Regions from separate parts of the Streptomyces sp. NPDC101490 genome, predicted to be linked through region 1. Evidence: riboswitches for the same ligand, from Rfam matches in the RefSeq annotation. Region 1 holds a riboswitch; the other holds the start of a gene.
The links. A riboswitch is a leader RNA that binds a small molecule or an ion and turns the genes downstream of it on or off. The one in region 1 is predicted to bind cobalamin.

Region 1 (7,517 bases):
TGCGAGGCCACACAGCACACTGCTGGAGGTCACCGAGGCCAGGCCGCCCGCCGACGTCGCCGACCTCTTGGGCCTGGAGGGCGGCGAAACGGCGCTTCTGCGCCGCCAAGTACTCTCGATCGACGACGAGCCCGCCGAACTCGTCATGTCCTACTACCCTTTGGACATCGCCCGCTCCACTCCGCTCATGGAGAACCGCAAGATCAAGGGCGGTACCCCGACACTCCTCGCCGCCCTGGGCTTCCCGCCCCGGCTCAGTGTCGACCGGGTGTCGGCGCGCGTCCCGACCCAGGACCAGTACCGGGCCTTGAAGCTGCCGAGCGACCTCCCCGTACTTCGCACGCTCCGTGTCGTCCACAGCGACGACGAACGCCCCATCGAGGCCACGGTCATGGTCAAGGCCGGGCACCTCTACGAAGTGCAGTACGTGTTCACACCGGAGTGACACGCGCGTACGCGAAGGGCCCCGCACTCCTCGGAGTGCGGGGCCCTTTCCGTGGGGTCCGGGACTAGAAGTCCTCGTCCAGGTCCACCGAGCCCTCGACCGCCACCTGGTAGGCGGACGGGCGGCGTTCGAAGAAGTTGGTGAGTTCCTGGACGCCCTGGAGTTCCATGAAGGCGAACGGGTTCTCGGAGCCGTAGACCGGGGGGAAGCCCAGGCGCTGGAGGCGCTGGTCGGCGACGCACTGGAGGTACTCGCGCATCGACTCGGTGTTCATGCCGGGCAGGCCCTCGCCGCACAGGTCGCGGCCGAACTGCAGCTCCGCCTCGACGGCCTCCTTCAGCATGTCCGTGACCTGCTGCTGGAGGGCGTCGTCGAAGAGCTCCGGCTCCTCCTTGCGGACGGTGTCCACGACCTCGAAGGCGAAGTTCATGTGCATCGTCTCGTCACGGAACACCCAGTTGGTGCCGGTGGCCAGGCCGTGCAGCAGGCCGCGGGACCGGAACCAGTACACGTACGCGAAGGCGCCGTAGAAGAACAGGCCCTCGATGCACGCGGCGAAGCAGATCAGGTTCAGCAGGAAGCGGCGGCGGTCGGAGGCCGTCTCCAGCTGGTCGATCTTCTCGACCGAGTCCATCCACTTGAAGCAGAACTGCGCCTTCTCGCGGATGGAGGGGATCTCCTCGACCGCGTCGAAGGCCGCCGCGCGGTCCGCCGGGTCGGGCAGGTACGTGTCCAGGAGGGTCAGGTAGAACTGGACGTGCACGGCCTCCTCGAAGAGCTGGCGCGAGAGGTAGAGCCGCGCCTCGGGGGAGTTGATGTGCTTGTACAGCGTCAGGACCAGGTTGTTCGACACGATCGAGTCGCCGGTCGCGAAGAACGCGACGAGCCGGCCGATCATGTGCTGCTCGCCCGGGGTGAGCTTGGCGAGGTCGGCGACGTCCGAGTGGAGGTCGACCTCCTCGACCGTCCAGGTGTTCTTGATCGCGTCCCGGTAGCGCTCGTAGAAGTCCGGGTAGCGCATCGGGCGGAGGGTCAGCTCGAAGCCCGGGTCGAGGAGGTTCTTCTGTTCGTCGGTGCTCATTACTGGCAGGCCTCGCAGGACTCGGGGTTTTCCAGGGAGCAGGCGACCGCGTCGGGGTCGGCGGCCTGCTGGACGGGGATGGTGGCCGGGGCGGCGGCCGACGCCTGGGCGGCGCGGGCGATCCGGGTGGCCGGGCGGGAGCGCAGGTAGTACGTCGTCTTCAGGCCCTGCTTCCAGGCGTACGCGTACATCGACGACAGCTTGCCGATGGTGGGCGTCTCCAGGAACAGGTTCAGCGACTGCGACTGGTCCAGGAACGGGGTCCGGGCGGCGGCCATGTCGATCAGGCCGCGCTGCGGGATCTCCCAGGCGGTGCGGTACAGCTCGCGCACCTCGGCCGGGACCCAGCTGAAGCCCGCGACGGAGCCGTTGGCGTCGCGCAGCGCCTCACGGGTCGGCGCGTCCCACACGCCGAGCCGCTTCAGCTCGTCGACCAGGTAGGAGTTGACCTGGAGGAACTCGCCGGACAGCGTCTCGCGCTTGAACAGGTTGGAGACCTGCGGCTCGATGCACTCGTAGACACCGGCGATCGACGCGATGGTCGCGGTCGGCGCGATGGCGAGGAGGAGGCTGTTGCGCATCCCGGTGACGGCGATCCGCGCGCGCAGCGCCGTCCAGCGCTCCGGCCAGTTCAGCTCCACGTCGTAGTGGTCCGGGTGCAGCACGCCCCGGGCGGTACGGGTGGCCTCCCAGGCGGGGACCGGACCGTTGCGCTCGGCGAGGTCGGCGGACGCCTCGTACGCGGCGAGCATGATCCGCTCGGCGATCCGGGTGGAGAGCGCGCGGGCCTCGGGGGAGTCGAACGGCAGCTTCAGCTGGAAGAAGACGTCCTGGAGGCCCATCGCGCCCAGGCCCACCGGCCGCCAGCGGGCGTTGGAGCGGCCCGCCTGCTCGGTCGGGTAGAAGTTGATGTCGACGACCCGGTCGAGGAAGGTGACGGCCGTGCGGACGGTGGCGTCCAGCCGCTCCCAGTCGATGCCGCCGTCGACGACGAACGAGCCGAGGTTGACCGAGCCGAGGTTGCAGACGGCGGTCTCGCCGTCGTCGGTGACCTCCAGGATCTCCGTGCAGAGGTTGGAGGAGTGGACGGTGTGACCGGGCAGGGCGGTCTGGTTGGCCGTCCGGTTCGAGGCGTCCTTGAAGGTCATCCAGCCGTTGCCGGTCTGCGCCAGGGTCCGCATCATCCGGCCGTACAGGTCACGGGCGGGCATGGTCTTGCGGGCCAGCCCGGCCGCCTCGGCCTTGCGGTAGGCGGCGTCGAACTCCTCGCCCCACAGGTCGACCAGCTCGGGGACGTCCGCCGGGGAGAACAGCGACCACTCGGCGTCCGCGTTGACCCGGCGCATGAACTCGTCCGGGATCCAGTGCGCCAGGTTCAGGTTGTGGGTGCGGCGCTGGTCCTCGCCGGTGTTGTCGCGGAGCTCCAGGAACTCCTCGATGTCGGCGTGCCAGGTCTCCAGGTAGACGGCTGCGGCGCCCTTGCGGCGACCGCCCTGGTTCACGGCGGCGACGGAGGCGTCGAGGGTCTTCAGGAACGGCACGATGCCGTTGGAGTGTCCGTTGGTGCCGCGGATCAGCGAGCCCCGGGCGCGGATGCGGGAGTACGAGAGCCCGATGCCGCCGGCGTGCTTGGAGAGCCGCGCGACCTGGTGGTAGCGGTCGTAGATGGAGTCCAGCTCGTCCTGCGGGGAGTCGAGCAGGTAGCAGGAGGACATCTGCGGGTGGCGGGTGCCGGAGTTGAAGAGCGTCGGGGAGGACGGCAGGTAGTCGAGGCGGCTCATCAGACCGTAGAGGGCCGCGACCTCGTCGAGGGCGCGGGCGCTCTCGTCCTCGGCGAGACCGCAGGCCACGCGCAGCATGAAGTGCTGGGGGGTCTCGATCACCTTGCGGGTGATCGGGTGGCGCAGCAGGTAGCGCGAGTAGAGGGTGCGCAGACCGAAGTAGCCGAAGCGGTCGTCGCCCGCCGGGTCGATCGTCGCGTCGAGCCGGTCGGCGTGGGCGGCGACGAGGTCGGCGGTGCGGTCGGCGATCAGGCCCTCGCGGTGGCCGACGGCCACGGACGAGGAGAAGGCCACGGAGCCCTGGGAGGCGGCCTCGTCGGCGATGGTGATCGTCAGGAGCCGGGCGGCGAGCCGGGAGTACGCGGGGTCCTCGGCGATCAGCCCGGCGGCCGCCTCGGTGGCCAGCTCGCGCAGCTCCGCCTCGTCCGCGGCGGCGCTGCGGCCGCGGAGCGCGGCGGCGGCGACCTTGCCGGGGTCGGTGTCGGGGAGGTCGGCGGTGAGGGCGGTCAGGGTCCGCAGCAGTACGGTCCCGGGGGCGTCGCTCTCGATCGCGGAAGCCTCGGCGGTCACCGGATGGGCGGGCGCGATGGTCACGTGGGGGCTCTCCCTCGCTCGGCTCGGGGCCGCGGCGGGAAGGCGGGCGGGCGGCTCTCCGGGCAGGCCGGGCGCGCCGCGTCCACCGGCCCATTCCGCGAGGCCCGGACGTCTGTGGCACCCGGAACGGACGGACCGGGCGCACCGCCGGCAGGTCTTCGGACTCACATCGTGCGGACGTCGTATCCGTACGAAGTACACCGTTGCGGGACAGTTCCGGATTCGCGCCGGATTCCCCTGCGTCGACAGCGAGGACGAGCATACATGTGGGGGGCGCCGCTTGCGGCACCCCCCACATGTTGTGTCGCGCCGTGGCCTCAGAACTCCAGGGCGTAGGTGCGCAGGAGGTGGTCGGAGACCGGCGCCCAGTCCCGTTCGGGGGTGCGGACGAAGCCCATCCGTTCGTATATCCGGTGGGCGGAGACCATGAGGTCGGCGGTGGAGAGCACGAGCCGGACGCAGCCGGGGAGGGCCCGCGCCCGGTCGGCGCAGGCCCGGACGAGGGCCTCCCCGACGCCCCTGCCCCGGGCGTCCGGGGCGACCACGAGCATCCGGAACTCGGCCTCGCCCGCGACGGCGATGTCCGCCCAGGGGGTGTCGCCGGGGGCGAAGGTCACTCCGCCGACGATCCGGCCGTCGGCGTCGACGGCGACGAGCACCTCGGCCTCGCGGGCCCGCCGCGCGGTGTCGCGGAGCACGTCCAGGTAGAAGTCGTCCTCGCCGTGCAGCAGCAGCCCGTCGTTCAGATAGGTCAGCCCGGTGAGGTCGCCGAGCTCCGCGTGTTCCTCGGGCCGTACCGCCCTGATCGTGAAGTCCATGGAGGCAGTGTGCCTCCCCGGGGGCACGGGGGAGGGGCCCGGGTTCCCCTCGCGGGAGTCCCGGGCCCCTCGGGCGTGGCGGCGGGTCAGTGGCTTCCGGCGCCGACCGGCGGGAGGTCCTTGACGCCGCGGTCGCCCGCGTCGGCCGTGTAGTCGCCCGGGGAGGTCTGGTCGACGCCCTCGGGGGCCTTGAGGGCCTTGAGGACGAAGGTGAGGACCACGGTCACCACGAGGTTGAGGACGAAGGCGGTGAGTCCGATGTAGCCGATCTCGCCGATGCCGGGTATCGCCGCGGAGGAGCCGCCGAAGTGCTTCTGGGTGGGGCTGGCGACGCCGTACGCGGCGACCGTGCCGTAGACCATGCCGACGGCCCAGCCGCCGAGCAGCGCCCAGCGGTGGAACCAGCGGGTGAACAGGCCGCCGACCAGGGCCGGGAAGGTCTGCAGGATCCAGATGCCGCCGAGCAGCTGGAAGTTGATCGCGACGGTCTTGTCCATGGTGAGGACGAAGGCGAGGGCGCCGACCTTGACCAGGAGGGAGACCAGCTTGGAGACCTTGGTCTCCTGGGCGGGGCTCGCGTCCGGTCTGATGAAGTCCTTGTAGATGTTGCGGGTGAAGAGGTTGGCGGCGGCGATGGACATGATCGCGGCCGGGACGAGCGCGCCGATGCCGATGGCGGCGAACGCGACGCCCGCGAACCAGTCGGGGAACATCGTCTCGAAGAGCTGCGGGATGGCGAGCTGGCCGTTCTTCACCTGGATGCCCGCGGCGATGGCCATGAAGCCGAGCAGCGCGAGCAGGCCCAGCATCAGCGAGTACAGCGGCAGGATGGTGGTGTTGCGGCGGATGACCTCGCGGCTCTTCGACGACAGCGTCGCCGTGATGGAGTGCGGGTACATGAAGAGCGCGAGCGCCGAGCCGAGCGCGAGCGTCGCGTACGTCCACTGGCCCGCCTCGCCGGGCACCAGCGTGCCGCGCGGCTTGTCGGTCGCCGGGTTGGTCTGCGCGTACGCCTCGCCCGCCCTGGCGAAGATCTCGTCGAAGCCGCCGAGCTTGATCGGGATGTAGATGATCGCCACGGCGATGACGATGTAGATCAGGGTGTCCTTGACGAACGCGATCAGCGCGGGCGCGCGCAGCCCCGAGGAGTAGGTGTACGCGGCCAGGACGCCGAAGGCGATCAGCAGCGGCAGGTCCTTGATGAACCAGTGGGTGGTCTCGCCGCCGCCGAGGCCCATCACGTCCAGGACCGCCTGGATGCCGACGAGCTGGAGCGCGATGTACGGCATGGTGGCGAGGATGCCGGTGACCGCCACCGCCAGGGAGAGCCCCTTGGAGTCGAAGCGTCCGCGCACGAAGTCCGAGGTGGTGACGTACCCGTGCTTGTGCGAGACCGACCAGAGGCGCGGCAGGAAGGTGAAGATCAGCGGGTAGACCAGGATCGTGTACGGGACGGCGAAGAAGCCGGCCGCGCCCGCCGCGTAGATGGCCGCGGGGACGGCGACGAAGGTGTACGCGGTGTAGAGGTCGCCGCCCAGCAGGAACCAGGTGACCCAGGTGCCGAACGAGCGTCCGCCCAGGCCCCATTCGTCGAGGCTGTTCTCGTCCTCGGCCTTGCGCCAGCGCGCGGCGAGGAAGCCCATGACCGTGACGGCCACGAAGAAGAAGATGAAGACGGCGAGTGCGACGCCGTTCACGCCGTCCTTCATCGCGCGTCACCTCCCTTGCGGGCACGCTGGTCGTTCTGCCACAGCTTGTACGCGATCATGGTGAGCGCGGTCGAGACGACCACCCAGAGCATCTGGTACCAGTAGAAGAACGGGATGCCCCCGAGCAGGGGTTCGGTCTTCGCGTAGGACCCCACCCAGAGCATCGCCACGAACGGCGCGATCAGGCAGAGCGCGATCACCACCCGCAGGGGGGTGATGGTCGGTTGTTTCCCTTGTGTCTCTTCCGGCATGGCGATTCCGTCCCCTCACTGATCACCTCGGCAAGTGCTGGGGAAATCTAGGGGACGCCTCCGGTCCCACGGAACCCCTGTCCGTATAACGGAAGGGACTCCGTGGCGGCCGGGTGCGCCGGCCCCCGGGCCGGGCGAGGGCCGTGACGGGGGGCCGGGGTTCAGAGCCAGCCCTCCTTGGTGGCGCGGACTCCCGCCTCGAAACGGCTGCGCGCGCCGAGCCGGTTCATCAGGTCGGAGCTCATCCGGCGCACGGTCCGCAGCGACACCCCGAGGCGCCGGGCGGCGATGTCGTCCGTGCAGCCGATCCCCAGCAGCATGAGCAGCTCCCGCTCCTGCGGGGAGAGCGCGTGCTCGTCGCGGCGCGGGGCCTCGCCGAAGGGGGTGCCCGCCTCCCACAGCCGGTCGAAGAGCACCACGAGCGCGTGCACCAGACCGGGACTGCGGACCTCCAGGGCGCCCGCGCGGCCGTCCTGGGGGTCGACCGGGACGAGCGCCGCCTCGCGGTCCACGATCACCATGAGCATCGGGACCACGGGCACGGTCCGCGCCTCGCCGCCCAGGTCGCAGTACCAGCGCACGTACTCGGCGGTCGGCGGGTCGTTGCGGAAGCTCTCCTGGTAGATCGACCGGATCTTCACCCCGCGTTCCAGGGCGAGTTGGTCGAGCGGCTGGCTCGCGTCCATGGTGTCGGGGAGCTGGGCCCCGCCGGGGAGCAGCGAGAAGCATTCGGTGCGGGCGTTCGCGGCGAGGTCCTCCAGACGCTCGCGGACGTTCTCCAGGCCCGTCACCCGGTGCACCACGTCGTGTCGCGCCGCGCCCCTGGTGTGGTCGGCGT
Region 2 (7,517 bases), on a different contig from region 1:
GCGGACGGGTCGCCCGCCTGTTCGGCGACCTGTTCGCCGCAGCCGCGCGCGGGGTAGCCCGCGATCCCGCAGATCATGGCGGCGCTGTCGTACCGGAGGGGGGCGGCGACGGCGGCCAGCGCCTCCGCGGCCGTGGCGTCCCGGCGGACCTCGGCGCAGCCGGTCGTGACCGGCTCCGGGGGCGGGGTCTCGCCGGGCGGGGCGTCCCGGGGGCCGCCGGAGTCCACGACGACCGCGACGCGCTTGGCGCCGTCCCCGGCCGCCTTCGCTCCGCAGATCCCGGCGAAGTCGGGGGCGGCGGAGGGCCGGGAGGTGTCGTCGGTGCCGCTGCTGACCGCGAAGCGGAAGCCGATGACGTCGCCGTCGGCGGGGCGGGCGGTGGCGGGGCCCTGGGTGGCGTACGCCCAGGGCTTGCCGCCGTCGCCCTGCCAGAACGACCAGTAGCGGTATCCGGCGGCCTGCGCGGGCGCCGCCGCGACCCCGGCGAGGGTGAGCAGGGCTCCGGCGGTGGCGCCCGCGAGCCGGGCGCCCCTTCTCCGTGAGACGGTCACTTCCTGCGGCCGCTCACGAGGAAGCCGATGCCGACGCCCACGACCGTGCCGATGCCGATGATCCACCAGACGTCGAAGCCGGAGTTCTCGTCGTCGCTGGTGGAGGAGGCGGAGGTGTCGGGGGTCTTGGGCGCGGGCCCGGTGGCGTTGAGCTGCTCGACGAGGTCGGTGGTGCCGAACTCGCGGGGGTCGGTGTCGGTGGCGCGGGCGGCGAGGACCAGCTGCGCGTACGCGGCCGGGCCGCCTTCCTTCGCCCAGCCCGCGGAGTTCTTCTCCAGCCATTCCAGGGCGGGCTTGGCCTCCTTGGCGGCGCCGGAGGCGGCGAGCGCGACGACGGCGTCGGCGGTGTTGCCGACGTCGGGCCGCTCGGTGGTGTCGGTGGCGCCGGGCATCGGCGGCAGGATGAGGTGGCCGGTCTTCGCGAGGGCCTTCGCCAGGTAGGAGGCGCCGTTGAGGGCGGCCCGCTCGGCGGTCGGCTTGGTCAGGTCGGCGCAGCTGGGGGGCTGCTCGGGGGAGGCCTTGGTGGCGACGGGGCTCTTGCCGAGTCCGGCGAGGGTGGCGGCGGCGGTGGCGTCGGCGTTCGCGAGCAGCTCGCCGTTCTTGCCGGGCTGGTACGCGAAGGCGCCCGCGCCGTCCTTGTCGGAGCAGGGCAGCGCGAAGGTGAGGAGCGCGTCGTAGGGGGTGCGGCCCTCGGCGGAGGTGTACGAGCCGGGCTTGACGCCGGTCGCGGCGAGGGCGCCGATGACGATCGAGGTGGAGTTGGCGTCGCTGGGGCCGCCCGCTCCGTAGCCCCAGCCGCCGTCCTTGTTCTGGACGGTCCTGAGCCAGCCCGTGCCCGCCTTGACGGCCTCGTCGAGCTTCTTCGGGTCGGCGGCCTGGCGGCGGACGGCGTCGAGCGCCTGCACGGCGACGGCGGTGGCGTTGGTGTCCCGCATCGTCTTGGCGTCGCAGGGCTTGCCGGTGTCGGGGCGGTAGGAGGCGAACGAGCCGTCGTCGCACTGCTGGCCGAGCAGCCAGTCCACGGCCCGGTCGGCGGGCTGGTAGCCGGTGGCGCGCTGGGCGAGGAAGGCGAGGGACTGGCGCCAGACACCGTCGTACGTGGGGTCCTTGGTGCCGTACAGGCCGGGCGAGGGGGTGGCGGCGGGGGCCGAGGGGGAGGGTGCGGCGGTGGCCGCTCCCGCGGCTGCGGTGCCGAGCAGCACGGCGGCGGTGAGCGCGGCGGCGCCGTTGCGGACGGTGATCATGGGGCCCTCTCCTGCGGCCGGTCACCGGCACGCCTCGGGGGCACCTGGCTCCGGCTCCGTATTCCTCGACGGTGCCGCGGTCACGTCCCGTGCGGGGCATTCCGACTCGCTGTCCGGGGGACAGCTCTACGGCTGCGGGGTCAGTGCCGGATTCGCACCGGCTTCCCCCCGTACGGGCATGATGACGACCGGGTCAGTCTACCGGCCCGTAGGGAGGGCGCCCGGCGGGTGCGGGCCGCCCCGCACGGGCCCGTGGGCGGCTCGGGTGCGGCTCGCGCGGGGCTCGTAGGGGCAGGTGCGCGGGTTCACACGGCCGGGTGCGCGGGCTCATACGGCCAGGTAGGTGACCGGATCGGTGCCGGGGACGGCTTCGGCGCGGCCCTGTTTGACGAGTCTGCGCAGGTGCGCCTCGGCCTCGCTGACGGCGATGTTGCGGGAGGCGTGGGGGATGCGGTCCCAGGGGCGGTTCCACTCCATGCGCTCGGCGAGCTGCCAGGGGGTGAGGGGGACGGCGAGGAGCGCGAGGAGTCCGGCGAGCCGTTCCTCGTGGTGGTCGAGGAGGGCGCGGACGCGTCCGGCGGCGTCGGTGAAGGCGTGCTGGTGGGCGGGGAGGACCTCGGCGACGCCGAGGCGGCCGACGCGTTCGAGGGAGTCGAGGTAGTCGCCGAGCGGGTCGGTGGCGGCGGTCGCGTCGTCGGGGTCCTCGTACAGGCCGATGTGCGGGGAGATCCCGGGCAGCAGGTGGTCGCCGGAGAAGAGGCGGCCGTGGCCGGGGAGCCCGGCGGGGTGCTCCTCCTCCAGGTGGAGGCAGACGTGGCCGGGGGTGTGGCCGGGGGTCCAGACGGCGCGCAGTCTGCGTCCGGCGAGGCCGAGGAGTTCGCCGGGGACGATCTCGCGGTCGGGGAGGGCGGCGCGCAGCCCGGGGAGGGTGGTGGCGCGGCCGGAGTCGCGGGCGGCGCGCAGCGGGGCGAGGTGGTCCTCGGGGGCGCCGACGGCGGTGAGCTTGCGGGCGAGGTAGTCGAGCCAGGTGCCGGGCCGGGACTCGCGGGTGCGGCGGACCACGGCGGTGTCGGCGGCGTGCATGGCGATCCAGGCGCCGGACTCCTCGCGGACCCGGCCGGAGAGTCCGTGGTGGTCGGGGTGGTGGTGGGTGATGACGACGCCGTGGACGTCGGCGGGGGCGATGCCGAGGGCGGCGAGTCCGCCGGCGAGTTCGGCCCAGGAGGCGGGGTCGTCCCAGCCGGTGTCGACGAGGACCGGGCCCCGGTCGGTGTCGAGGACGTGGACGAGGGTGTGGCCGAGGGGGTTGTCGGGGATGGGCACCCGGAGGGACCAGACGCCTCCGCCGTGCTCGGTCACCTGGGGCGTGGATTCCTGCATGGGTCCTCGTCTCTCCACGGCGGTGCGGGGGTGCTCGACCGTTGCCCATCATAACTAGAACTGACAGTTCGTCAGAATGGCCTGTGCTGGATTGACTTCGACCTGTCGGGACCTGCGGTTTTGACCGTCGTGGTTGGTCGTTGTTGGTCACCCTTGGGCACCCTCGCACGGCCCACAGACGGCCCAGCCCCGCCGACCTTCTCCGGTCGACGGGGCTGGGCCGTGAAGCGCGAACGCTAGGTGGAGGGCATCGTGCTGGCAGGGGACAGGGGTTCGTCGGGTCGACTCAGCTCCCCCACGGGTCGCTGCGCCAGCCAGCCCGAACGGCGATGCTCCGGTGACTCGGTGCGTACGTGCGTGAACCCGAGCCGCTCGTAGTAGGCATGGAGCCCCGTGTTCGTACGCCACGTGTCGATGCGGACCCAGCTCCGCCCCTCCAGCGCGGCCAGCTGTGAGGCCCAATCCACGATGCGGGCACCAAGATTCCGCCCCGCCGCGACCCGAGAGACGATCAACTTGTAGAGGTAGAGCGCCGATTCGGGTTGGTCGTCGTCGGTCCAGAAGTCGCGGTCCACAGGCCCTCGACTCACCGTCGCGACGATCGCGTCGGACGGGTCGACCACCACCCACGCACGCCCGTCATCGATCGACTGGTGCCACTTGCCGATCGCTCGCGCGCCCGTCTCCGGGTCGCTCCATTGGTCCGTGCCCTTGGTGCCGAGCCACTGTTCCGCCTCCGTGCGGAGCGCCATGAGCGCGGGCACGTCGGCCGGTCGGGCGGGTCGGATACGGAGATCAGTCGGTTGCGACTTCATAGAGGATCTTGTGCCTATCTCCGGGGAGGATGGTGACCATGCAGCGCAGCGGCTTACCGTCTGCGTCGTAGCCGGTCCGGGTGTGCTCCGCGATCGGCGTCGCGGCGGGGAGCGCCAGCCGCTCGGCCTCGCGGTGTGTGGGCATCCGCACCGAGATCTCGTCCACGTACTTCGTCTGAACGAGGCCGACGGACGCGAGGATGCCGCCGGGTGCCGACACATCACGTGGCTCCATCAGCGGAGTGCCGGCCACCAGCTCCTGGGGGAAGTAGCTGTCAGCGAGGGCGTACGGCCGGTTGTCGACGTACCGCACTCGCTGGCGGAGGACCGCGAGGCCGCCCTTGGGGAGGTTCAGTGCGGCGCCGACGTGTTGGGGTGGCTCCACGATCGAAACGCTGATCTCCTGGCGCGGAGTCTTCCCCTCGGCCTCCACAGCGCTGGCCCACTGGTCTCCGGCGGTCCTGCCGTCGACAGCGGTTTCGTGGCGGCTCCGGCTTTCGAGAGTGCTCCAGTTCCATACGACCGGGGGGTAGTCCTCGCGGACATACTTCCCCTGACCCTGGCCAGTGACCACGAGCCCTTCGTCCACCAGGACGCGCACTCCGGCTCGAACGGTCTCACGGCTGTAGCCGTACTGGGCCATCATTTTGGACTCGCTTGGCAGCGGGTCTCCCGGCGACAGGTCGCCGCTCTCGATTCGATCGCGCAGGTCAGCGGCAATTTCCTGCGCCTTGGTCAGTCCTCGTCGCATGGCGACCTTCCTACGTGGTCCGACACTCCTCCATACAAGTTAGACGAGAGGGCTTGACTCTCCAACCCGGGAGTGGGCAAACTCATGCCACGGCACTCCTCCAGACAAGTCGGAGGAGGTGGCCTGTACGGCATGCCCGTACTTGCTCGACGCCCGGAGGGCCCTCGAAAGGGGTCTCAAGGAAGCGACTGCTGGCTTGAGAACTGAACAGTGGACACAGAACGACAGGCATCTGCGACAAGCCGCAGGCCCTGCCGCACGAGCAGCAAGCACCTTTTCCCAGGCCGCCCTTGCGGGGCGGACAAGCGATCCGTACGTGCGGTGAGACAAGGGCAAAGATCGCGAACGAACTACGCATGTGCATGTCCGCCCCGTTGGAGGCCGACGTGAAGCGAAGACCAAGGGCGCCGCAGTGCTGGACCGGCACGGACGGCGATGCCCGCTGAGTCGCCTGACCTCCGCAGCCATTCGGCTGCGGCCGGTTGCCTCCTCCGCCCGTCCGGCCCCGTTTGCGGGGTGTCGTACGGGCGGAGTCGAGGGGAGCCGGATGGTTCCAACGGCGAGAGGCCCCGGAGTTACAGCTCCGGGGCCTCGATCGGGCCGTTCCTCTGTGGAAGGAAGACCCATGAAATCCATCATCACACTCCCCGCGGATGGCGGGGGCCTGGCGTTCGACGGTGAGCCGTCGGACGCGGAGCTGGACGCGATCGAACTGGAACTGCCGCTGATCCTGGCGGCGGTCGACCTGCTCGACGCAGAGATCATGGCGCTGGACCGGCCGGTGGCGGAGCTGGACGCGCTGCGGATCCGCCGGGCCCGCCGCCGGGTGCTGGCGGCCCGCCGGGACCTGGCCAACCGCGCCGCCGCGACGCTGTCGGGCGGTGCGGCATGACGCACATCGCCCGGCTGGTGACCCGCGCGGCGGGTCTGTGGGAGCTCCACGTCGTCACCGACGACGCCCGGCCCTCGTCCTGGCCCACCGTCCACCTTGCCCGTGCGTCCGCGCCGACGTGGCCGGAGCGGCTGGCGTTCCTGGCTTCCCTCGGTTACGAGCCGGTGGAGCCCGGGGCCGCCTGGGAGTGGGAGGAGCTGTCCGGGCCGGACGACTACCGCGTCCGCCTGTCGGCGTCCCTCCCGGTCCGCCCGCTCGCCGAGGGGGGCGCGTCGTGAACGCGCTGAGGCTCGCGGACCTGTCCGCGCCGCTGGCGGCCCTGCTCGTCCTGGGGACGGAGTTCGCGCACCTGCCCGCCCCGGCCATCCACATTTCGGAGATCTTCCCCGAGCGGCTGGAGCTGGCGTTCCACCACGACGACTTCGGCGCGTTCGAGGCGTGGCGTGAGGCTCTGGACATCAGCCCGGAGGGGATCGTTCACCGTGTTCAGGGTGACGGCCCGACGGCGGTGCGGATCGTTCACGGGACTGTCGCCGGGGCTGATGTTCGGCTGGTCGGCTTCGCGCCGATCCCGGCTCTCGTGCCGGTCGGCGCGGGGTCGGGGGCGGCGGGATGAACAGTGTTCAGATCCGTTCAGCCGAGAAGGCGCTGAACGTCGGGACGTGGCTGATCGTGTGCGGGGCGATGCTCTACTCCGTCCTCACGGTCACCCCCCTGATGCGGGCCCACACCCCCGAGGGCTGGAAGTGGACCGCCCCCATCCTCCCCATCGTGGTCGACGCCGCCGTCGTCATCGTGGTCCGCCTCGACGCGGTCCTGGCCCGCCTGGGCGGGGACGGTGGCAGGTGGCCGGTGGTGCTGCGGTGGATGACCGGGGTCATGACCCTGGCCCTGAACACCGCCGACTCCCTCCTGAAGAAAGACCTGGTCGGGGCCGCTGTCCATGCGGTCGCGCCGCTGCTGCTGATCGTGACGGCGGAGACCGGCCTGGCCTACCGGCGGGCCATCAACGCCGCTCAGGCGGTCGCCTCCGAGCGTGAGCGGGCCGAGCGCCGTCAGCGTGAGGACGAGGCCCGGCAGCGCGCCGAGCAGGCCGAGACAGCGAGCCGGGAGCGGGCCGAGGACGCCGACCGGCGGGAGCGGGAGCGTCGGGAGCATGAGGCCACGCTCGCCCGTGAACAGCGTGACCACGAGGCGCGGCTGGCCCGTGAACAGGCCGACCGGGAAACCGCCCGCGAGCAGGCCGAGCGGGACCGGACCGAGGCCGCCGAGCGGGCCGAGCGAGTAGCCCGTGAACACGGCGAGCGGATCCGTGAACAGCAGCGGACCGAGCGTGAACGCCGTGAACACGCCGCCGCCGAGCAGGCCGAGAAGGAGCGCCGCGAACACGCGGAACGGGACGAGCGTGAACAGCGCCAGGCCACCGAGCGCACCGCCCGTGAACACGCCGCCCTCCTCGCCGCCGGACCCGCCGCCGAGAAGCAGTCCGAGGCAGTGGCCCGCCAGACCGTCGCCGCCGCCTTCGCGGCCGGGCTCCCGGTCCGCCGGGCCGCCGAGCTGTGCGGCTGGTCGACCGGCTGGGTCACCGGCCACTACCAGGAACTCCGCCACACCACCCCCGTCACCGCCGCCGTATGAGCGGCACCGAAGGAGCCACCATGAGCACCGAGACCGAGATGGTGCAGTTCACCGCCGACATCGTGTGTGTGCGGGGCGGGGACGTCCTGCTGATCGAGCGTGGCTGGCCGCCGTTCCAGGGCCGTCTCGCTCTGCCCGGCGGGTACGTCGACTCCGGGGAGACCGCCCGCGCCGCCGCCGTCCGCGAGCTGGCCGAGGAGACCGGCATCCAGGTGAACGAGGCCGATCTGACCCTCGTCGGCCTCT

Region 2: another riboswitch for cobalamin. It lies ahead of ACIRQY_RS10520 (prenyltransferase/squalene oxidase repeat-containing protein); the one in region 1 lies ahead of ACIRQY_RS29750 (ribonucleoside-diphosphate reductase subunit alpha).

The regions. Positions count from the first base shown of each region.
Region 1 is NZ_JBIWNI010000023.1:65,652-73,168, forward strand. Features, by position in the region: gene ACIRQY_RS29740 (GntR family transcriptional regulator) at 1-445, shown strand, start outside; gene ACIRQY_RS29745 (ribonucleotide-diphosphate reductase subunit beta) at 510-1,526, opposite strand; gene ACIRQY_RS29750 (ribonucleoside-diphosphate reductase subunit alpha) at 1,526-3,901, opposite strand; cobalamin riboswitch at 4,033-4,176, opposite strand; gene ACIRQY_RS29755 (GNAT family N-acetyltransferase) at 4,219-4,719, opposite strand; gene mctP (monocarboxylate uptake permease MctP) at 4,806-6,428, opposite strand; gene ACIRQY_RS29765 (DUF3311 domain-containing protein) at 6,425-6,679, opposite strand; gene ACIRQY_RS29770 (LuxR C-terminal-related transcriptional regulator) at 6,841-7,517, opposite strand, start outside.
Region 2 is NZ_JBIWNI010000003.1:631,769-639,285, reverse strand. Features, by position in the region: gene ACIRQY_RS10525 (SCO2322 family protein) at 1-551, opposite strand, end outside; gene ACIRQY_RS10520 (prenyltransferase/squalene oxidase repeat-containing protein) at 548-1,795, opposite strand; cobalamin riboswitch at 1,869-1,991, opposite strand; gene ACIRQY_RS10515 (MBL fold metallo-hydrolase) at 2,123-3,175, opposite strand; gene ACIRQY_RS10510 (GNAT family N-acetyltransferase) at 3,412-3,990, opposite strand; gene ACIRQY_RS10505 (GntR family transcriptional regulator) at 3,971-4,741, opposite strand; gene ACIRQY_RS10500 (DUF6284 family protein) at 5,367-5,633, shown strand; gene ACIRQY_RS10495 (DUF6303 family protein) at 5,630-5,911, shown strand; gene ACIRQY_RS10490 (hypothetical protein) at 5,908-6,249, shown strand; gene ACIRQY_RS10485 (DUF2637 domain-containing protein) at 6,246-7,271, shown strand; gene ACIRQY_RS10480 (NUDIX domain-containing protein) at 7,292-7,517, shown strand, end outside.